2 regions of the Blautia sp. DFI.6.71 genome follow, and region 1 is predicted to be linked to the other one. Evidence: a T-box and tRNA genes for the amino acid it is inferred to sense, from the RefSeq annotation. Region 1 holds a T-box; the other holds one or more tRNA genes.

Region 1 (4,455 bases):
TGCATTACTGAAACTTCAGGAAGGTGATACCCATCATGGCGGATGTGGACATTGTGGAGGTGACAAGTAATGGCAGATGCAAAGATGTTAAAGAAAGTTCCTGTAAGAGAACAGAATCCAAAAGTACGTGCAACAAACTTTGAAGAAGTTTGTCTTGGATACAATCAGGAAGAAGCAATGGAAGAAGCACAGAGATGCTTAGGCTGTAAGAAACCGAAATGTGTGGAAGGCTGTCCTGTATCCATTAATATTCCTGGATTTATTGAAGAGATTAAAGAGGGAAAGATCGAAGAAGCATACAAAGTGATCGGATTATCCTCCGCACTTCCGGCTATCTGTGGACGTGTATGTCCTCAGGAATCCCAGTGTGAGGGTAAATGTATCCGCGGAGTCAAAGGTGAAGCTGTTTCTATCGGTAAGCTGGAGAGATTTGTTGCTGACTATGCTCTGGAACATGATATCAAACCTGTTGGAGCAGAAGTTAAGAACGGACATAAAGTTGCAGTGATCGGTTCCGGTCCTTCCGGACTTACCTGTGCAGGTGATCTTGCAAAAGCTGGTTATGATGTAACTGTATTTGAAGCTCTTCATGAACTTGGCGGTGTTCTTGTTTACGGTATTCCGGAGTTCCGTCTTCCGAAACAGAAAGTTGTTAAGAAAGAAATTGAAAAAGTTAAAGAATTAGGTGTTAAATTCGAGACTAATGTTGTTATCGGTAAATCCACAACAATCGATCAGCTGATCGAGGACGAAGGATTTGAAGCTGTATTTATCGGATCAGGTGCCGGACTTCCAATGTTCATGGGTATCCCGGGTGAGAATGCAAGCGGTGTATTCTCTGCCAACGAATATCTTACAAGAAGCAACCTGATGAAAGCTTTTGATGATTCTTATGATACACCGATCGCAGCAGGAAAGAAAGTAGCAGTTGTAGGCGGTGGTAATGTTGCTATGGATGCTGCCAGAACAGCTTTAAGACTTGGTGCTGAAGTACATATCGTATACAGAAGAAGTGAAGCAGAGCTTCCTGCACGAGCAGAGGAAGTTCATCACGCAAAAGAAGAGGGAATCATCTTTGATCTTCTTACTAACCCGAAGGAAATCCTTGTAGATGAGAACGGTCATGTAAAAGGTATGAAGGTTGTCAAGATGGAACTTGGTGAGCCGGATGCTTCCGGAAGACGTCGTCCGGTTGAAATTCCGGGATCTGAATATGACATGGATGTAGATACAGTTATCATGTCTCTTGGTACTTCCCCGAACCCTCTTATCTCTTCTACAACAAAAGGTCTTGAAGTCAATAAGAGAAGATGTATCATTGCTGAAGAAGAAACAGGTAAGACATCTAAAGATGGTGTATATGCCGGCGGTGATGCTGTTACAGGTGCAGCTACTGTTATCCTTGCCATGGGTGCAGGTAAAGCTGGTGCCAAAGGTATCGATGAATATCTTAAAAATAAATAATGTAAATGGTACTTGACAGATTTTGACGTCTGTGGCATGATTACTAGTGTTGATAATCATGAAAAGCTTAGAAGGTGTTTACAGGGATTTATTTTCCGTCAGAGAGAGGAAGCCATCGGCTGGAAGCTGCCTCAGGTTCAGATATTTCCTGAATTTCCCACCGGAGCCGCGTTTCTGAATGACAGTATTTACTGAGTAGGAAATGACGTTACTGCGCGTTAAGCAGACCGAGAGCCTGTAGAAAATGCAGGAAGCAGGGTGGTACCGCGGATATTTTACTCCGTCCCTTTAGTGGGACGGAGTTTTTTGTTTGCCAATTCTGCTATTATAACATGAATTGCGAGAACTGCTTTTGCAACGGAGCGATTTGTGGCTATCAAGTCAGAGTCAGATTTTACGTTACTGTTCATTCTGTTCTCAGTAACGATTTTTCTTCTCTGACATTATGACATAAAGGAGAAAGAGAACATGGATATGAAAGAAAGACTTCAGGAACTGGCTGAAGCAGCCGGAAAACGGATCAGTGAATCCGAAGGTCTGGAAAAACTGAACGAAGTACGTGTGGCATACCTTGGTAAAAAAGGTGAATTGACTGCAATTTTAAAGAGTATGAAAGATGTTGCACCGGAAGAGCGCCCGAAGGTTGGACAGCTTGTAAACGAAACAAGAAGCAAGATAGAAGCACTTCTTGATGAATCTAAACAGAAACTGGAAGAAGCAGCACGTGAAGAGAAGATGAAACAGGAAGTGATTGATGTGACTTTACCTGCAAAGAAAGCTAAAATCGGTCACCGTCACCCGAACACCATCGCCCTGGAAGAAGTAGAGCGTATCTTTATTGGTATGGGTTATGAAGTAGTAGAGGGACCGGAGGTAGAGTATGCGGATTACAACTTTACTAAACTGAATATTCCGGAAAATCATCCGGCACGTGATGAACAGGATACTTTCTTTATCAACGATTCTATCCTTCTTCGTTCCCAGACTTCACCGGTTCAGGCACGTACTATGGAGAAAGGAAAGCTGCCGATCCGTATGATCGCACCTGGTCGTGTATTCCGTTCAGATGAAGTAGATGCAACACATTCTCCTTCTTTCCATCAGATCGAAGGTCTTGTTATTGACAAGAACATCACTTTTGCAGATCTTAAGGGAACTTTGCAGGAGTTTGCACAGGAATTATTCGGACCTGAGACAAAAACTAAGTTCAGACCACATCACTTCCCGTTCACAGAGCCAAGCGCAGAGGTGGATGTATCCTGTTTCAAGTGTGGTGGTAAAGGCTGCCGTTTCTGTAAAGGTTCCGGCTGGATTGAAATCCTTGGCTGCGGTATGGTTCATCCGAATGTATTAAGCATGTGCGGAATTGATCCGGAAGAATACACAGGATTCGCATTTGGCGTAGGTCTTGAACGTATTGCACTTCTGAAATATGAGATTGATGACATGAGACTGCTCTATGAGAATGATATCCGTTTCCTGAAACAGTTCTAATGAAATGACTGTCTGAAACAACAGAGCTATGCAGCCAAGAGGAAATTTCTGTCCGGGAAAGCTGCTATAAGTCTGAGCTATAATATAGAAAGAGGATTAACAAAATGAATACTTCATTATCTTGGATTAAAATGTATGTGCCGGATCTTGATGTGACAGCACAGGAATATACAGATGCCATGACACTGACAGGAACAAAAGTGGAAGGCTTTGAAAAACTGGACGCAGATCTGGATAAGATCGTGATCGGTCAGATTGAAAAAATTGAGAAACATCCGGATGCAGATAAACTGATCATCTGCCAGGTGAATATCGGAACAGAGACTGTACAGATTGTTACAGGCGCTCCTAATGTAAAAGAGGGAGATAAGGTTCCTGTTGTTCTTGACGGCGGACGTGTTGCCGGTGGACATGACGGAAAGAAAACACCGGGTGGAATTGAAATCAAAAAAGGAAAACTTCGCGGAATCGATTCCTATGGTATGATGTGTTCCATCGAAGAGCTGGGAAGCACAAGAGAAATGTATCCGGAAGCACCGGAATACGGAATCTATATTTTCCCTGAAGACGCTGTTGTAGGCGAGAGTGCGATCAAGGCACTGGGCCTGGATGATGTTGTCTTTGAATATGAAATTACATCCAATCGTGTTGACTGCTACGGCGTACTGGGAATTGCAAGAGAAGCGGCAGCTACGTTTAATGAGAAATTCTGTCCTCCTGTTGTAGAGTGTAAGGGAAATGATGAAAAAGCTTCTGACTATGTAAAAGTAACGGTAGAAGATCCGAAACTTTGTCCACGTTACTGCGCAAGAGTCGTAAAGAATGTTAAGATCGGACCATCTCCGAAATGGATGCAGAGATGTCTGGCTTCCAATGGAATCCGTCCGATCAATAATCTGGTAGATATTACAAACTATGTAATGGAAGAATTTGGTCAGCCAATGCACGCATATGATCTGGACAGGATTGCAGGAAAAGAAATCGTTGTACGTCGTGCAGAGAATGATGAGAAATTTGTAACGCTGGATGGACAGGAACGTACCATGGATGATCAGGTACTGATGATTTGTGACGGTGAGAAAGCAGTTGGTATTGCCGGTATCATGGGTGGAGAGAATTCTATGATCACAGACGATGTAAAAACTGTTCTTTTCGAGGCTGCATGTTTTGATGGAACAAATATCCGCCTTTCTTCCAAGAGAATCGGTCTGAGAACAGATGCTTCCGGTAAATTCGAAAAAGGTCTTGACCCGAACAATGCGCAGGCAGCTATCGACAGAGCATGCCAGCTGATGGAGGGACTTGGAGCAGGTGAAGTCGTAGGTGGAATGGTAGATATCTGCAATGAAGTAAGAGAACCATCCAGAGTTCCTTTCAAACCGGAGAAGATTAATGCTCTTCTTGGAACTGACCTGACACCGGAAGAAATGCTTGCTTATCTGGCAAAAGTAGAACTGACCTATGACGAAAAAACAAATGAGATCGTAGCTCCTACTT
Region 2 (4,455 bases), on a different contig from region 1:
TATTTTCTTCAGGTGTAAATTCCGGTTCTTCACCGTTTGTATAAATGGTTACTGTAGAAGCAGTATTAGACAATTCCTTTGCTTCATGCATGGCGAAATCACCGTTTCCAAGAACTGCTACATCCTTGCCTCTGTAAAAGAAAGCATCGCAGATTGCACAGTAGCTGACACCTTTTCCCTCAAATTCTTTAACACCCGGGATCTTCGGTGCAGCGCGCTTACTTCCTGTTGCAAGAATCAGACTCTGAGTCTCGAATTCACCTTCTGTAGTTTTTACCACAAAAGTATCAAACCCGCCGACTCCCAGAACCTGTGCATCCAATATTCGTACGCCCAGTGCTTTCGCCTGAGCGATTCCTGTATCATATAATTCCTGACCGGACAGCGGATGTTCCAGTCCGTAATAGTTTTCTATTTTCTCTGCTTTTTCCAAAGCACCGATCCCATTATTGATCACCAGGGGATCCAGATTTCCACGAACTGCATAAAGCGCAGCGGAAATTCCTGCAGGTCCGGCACCTATGATTATCACTTTTTCCAAATTCTGTCACCTGCTCTCTGTGATTGTTCTCAATACACTGTGATAGATACTGAATACAGCAATTAATTACTACGATCTATTCCAATAAATCATCAACTGTCATTAACCTGTTCTGCTTTTTCAGTATAATCATCAGCTATTGTTACTATACTACGTTTTCTAAAAAAAATCCATGATTTTATTTGGATAATTTTGGTATAATTTGGTCAAAGTTCCCACCCACTGCTTATTGCTTTTTGCAACCTCCGCAGGGGACTTACTTAATTCGGTTAAATAAATTTCGCGCTTCAGCGACATAATAAATAAAAGCGAAGTGCTGTTCACTCATGAACCATGCATTTCGCTTTTATACATTATTTTGTATGATTTATTTATCCAACCAGAGGATATTTGTCTGTAAGTTCTTTGACGATTGCCTTTGCCTTTTCCTGGCTGCCTTCTTCTTTTAAGGTCATAGCAATTGCTTCTGCAATCTTGTCCATATCTTCCGGTTTCATGCCTCGTGAAGTAACTGCTGCTGTTCCGAGACGTACACCGCTTGTAACAAATGGAGACTGGGGATCATTTGGAATTGCATTCTTATTGCAGGTAATGTTTACGTCATCAAGAAGATTCTCCATTTGCTTGCCTGTAACGCCCAGACTTCTGAGGTCTACAAGCATCAGATGATTGTCTGTACCACCGGAAACGATATCAATTCCTCGTTTCTGAAGCCCTTTGCAAAGTGCCTGCGCATTCTCAACGATCATCTTTGCATAATCCTTAAATTCCGGCTGAAGCGCTTCTTTGAAACATACTGCCTTGGCAGCGATCACGTGCATCAGAGGACCACCCTGGATTCCCGGAAATACTGCTTTATTAAAGTTAAATTTCTTTGCATTCTCTGCGCTGCTTAAGATCAGGCCGCCTCTTGGTCCACGCAGAGTTTTGTGTGTGGTTGTAGTCACAACGTCTGCATAAGGAATCGGGCTTGGATGCTGTCCACCTGCTACCAGACCGGCGATATGCGCCATATCCACCATCAGATAAGCCCCAACTTCATCTGCAATCTCACGGAATTTCTTAAAATCAATAACTCTGGCATAGGCACTTGCACCTGCTACGATCAGCTTTGGTTTATTCTCAATTGCAATTCTTCTGACTTCTTCATAATCGATCACGCCGTCATCATTTACTCCATAATATACCGGCTTGAAGTAGGTTCCGGACATATTTGCAGCACTTCCATGTGTCAGATGTCCGCCGTGATCCAGATTCATACCCATTACAGTATCTCCCGGCTGCAGCATTGCAAAAAAGACTGCCATGTTTGCCTGTGCTCCGGAGTGCGGCTGTACATTTGCATATTCACATCCGAATAATTCTTTCGCACGTTCGATTGCAAGAGCTTCCACCTCATCCACGCAGGAACATCCGCCGTAAAATCTCTTCCCCGGATATCCTTCCGCATATTTATTAGTAAGAGGGCTTCCCATTGCTGCCATAACTGCTTTACTTACCCAGTTCTCTGAAGCGATCAGCTCAATATGGGAATTCTGGCGTGCAAGCTCCGCCTCGATCAGATCTGCGATATCCTTGTCTGTCTTTGCTACGTCGTCGATTGAATACATCTTCGTGCTCCTCCTTTGTTATACGCTCAGTAATTATTCCGATTATAACCAATTCTATCCATCATGTCAATCACCAAAAGACATTTGTCCGCGCATCAAAAATATTTTATAGAATAGATCAGCATACTTATCCGCAGTCATTTGGGGCAATAGAAAATTTTTCATAATTTTATTTTTTCGCAAAAATCGTAAAAATTGCTTGCATTCAAACAATCAATATGCTATTATAGGGCCTGTGATACACAACAGTTCACAGACCAAATGCCCAGATAGCTCAGTTGGTAGAGCAGAGGACTGAAAATCCTCGTGTCGCTGGTTCGATTCCGGCTCTGGGCATTTTTTATTTTTTATTATCTTTTTTCTTTTTTGCTCATGGCTGGTTAGAAAAAGCCTGAGCATTTTTTATTGTCTTTTTTATTGTCTTATCCTGTTTTTGGCGGTATAATTTTCTTACTGCTATTATGAAATATTGTATCAATATATCATATTAATACAATATTTTACCAGAGTATGTTTGAAAAATCATTCCTGCAAAGTAAGATGTACATCTTGCAGAAAACCTTTTCCAAACACACTCCGGGAGCAACTTACGCATAAAGAAAGGAATAAAACTCATGAGTGACTTAAAATTAGAGACTAAATGCCTCCATTCCGGTTACACTCCATCAAAGGGTGAACCTTGTGCACTCCCAATCTGTCAGAGTACAACATATAAATACGATACTACTGATGAGATGGGACAGCTTTTTGATCTGAAAGCAGAGGGTTATTTTTATACCCGTCTGCAGAACCCGACAAATGATGCTGTAGCAGCAAAAATTGCAGATTTAGAGGGCGGTGTTGCCGCAATTCTTACTTCTTCCGGACAGGCAGCCAACTTTTATGCGGTATTCAATATCTGCGAAGCTGGTGACCATGTTGTAGCAGCATCCACAATTTACGGAGGAACCTTTAATCTCCTGGCTGTTACCTTCAAGAAACTGGGGATTGACTGCACCTTCGTTGACACAGATGCAAGCCCTGAAGAAATCGCTGCTGCATTCCGTCCGAATACAAAGGTACTCTTCGCCGAAACCATCGCAAACCCGGCTCTGGTAATTCTGGATATTGAAAAATTCGCAAAGGTTGCTCACGAACATGAAGTTCCGCTTATTGTAGACAACACCTTCGCTACACCTGTAAACTGCCGTCCTTTTGAATGGGGAGCTGATATCGTTACCCATTCCACAACCAAATATATGGACGGACATGCTGTGCAGGTTGGCGGAGCTATCGTTGACAGCGGCAACTTTGACTGGGATGCCTGTGGACATAAATATCATGGTCTGACTGAACCGGACGAATCTTATCACGGTGTTATTTATACTAAACAGTTTGGAAAGAAGGCTTATATTACAAAGGCAACCTCTCAGCTGATGCGTGACCTTGGCTCCATCCCGTCTCCTACAAACTGTTTCCTGTTAAACCTTGGACTGGAAACTCTTCCTCTGCGTGTAGAACGCCACTGCTATAATGCACAAAGAATTGCAGAATTTCTGAATGCCCATGAGAAAGTATCTCACGTAAACTATGCCGGACTTCCTGATGACAAATACTATGCACTTGCTCAGAAATACATGAACGAAGGCAGAACCTGCGGTGTTATCTCCTTTGAACTGACAGGTGGTCGAGAAGCTGCAGTCCGCTTTATGGACAGCTTAAAGCTTGCCACCATCGCAACGCACGTAGCAGCATCCAAAACCATGATCCTGCATCCTGCAAGCCATACTCACCGCCAGATGAACGATGAACAGCTTGCAGAAGCCGGCGTATCACCGGGAATGATCCGTCTCTCCGTTGGTATTGAAAATGTTGAAGACATCATTGCTGACATCGAACAGGCATTAAAAAACGCATAAAAGATAATTTCAAAAAATCCGAAAGAACTTCTGAAATGATCACAGCTATAACAGATCATTTCCAGATTCTTCCGGATTTTTATTTTCAGGTCAAACGGATATTCGCAATCCGCTTTGCTACTTGATTCGGTTAAATTCTTTCTTATTTTCTACTTTAACAAATAAACATCTGTATAATATACCCCTTTGTCCTCCCCTTCCTGATGGGTAGCAACATAAATATCGATACAATTATGTTTAATCGCACCACCGCAATCCTCTGCAACATAAACCTGTCCATTGATCACAACCTTAGATCCATATGGAATCTGTGTAGGATCCACCGCAATCGTACGGTTTGTCGTAGCAGTCACCCCTGTAGAAGTAATACCATTTGCCCAAGGGCCACAACAAATACTGCAGGAAC

Evidence for each region. The T-box of region 1 lies ahead of pheS (phenylalanine--tRNA ligase subunit alpha). A T-box ahead of a tRNA ligase gene usually reads a tRNA of that ligase, here a tRNA-Phe.
Region 2: it has a tRNA-Phe gene. The T-box ahead of pheS (phenylalanine--tRNA ligase subunit alpha) is inferred to sense a tRNA for this amino acid. The anticodon was not compared.

The regions. Positions count from the first base shown of each region.
Region 1 covers NZ_JAJDMJ010000015.1:16,608-21,062, forward strand. Annotated here, with positions in the region: gene LJE12_RS08415 (sulfide/dihydroorotate dehydrogenase-like FAD/NAD-binding protein) at 1-70, shown strand, start outside; gene gltA (NADPH-dependent glutamate synthase) at 70-1,464, shown strand; T-box leader at 1,524-1,755, shown strand; gene pheS (phenylalanine--tRNA ligase subunit alpha) at 1,939-2,958, shown strand; gene pheT (phenylalanine--tRNA ligase subunit beta) at 3,063-4,455, shown strand, end outside.
Region 2 covers NZ_JAJDMJ010000006.1:55,885-60,339, reverse strand. Annotated here, with positions in the region: gene LJE12_RS04745 (NAD(P)/FAD-dependent oxidoreductase) at 1-541, opposite strand, end outside; gene glyA (serine hydroxymethyltransferase) at 913-2,151, opposite strand; tRNA gene LJE12_RS04735 (tRNA-Phe) at 2,415-2,487, shown strand; gene LJE12_RS04730 (O-acetylhomoserine aminocarboxypropyltransferase/cysteine synthase family protein) at 2,766-4,049, shown strand; gene LJE12_RS04725 (3D domain-containing protein) at 4,199-4,455, opposite strand, start outside.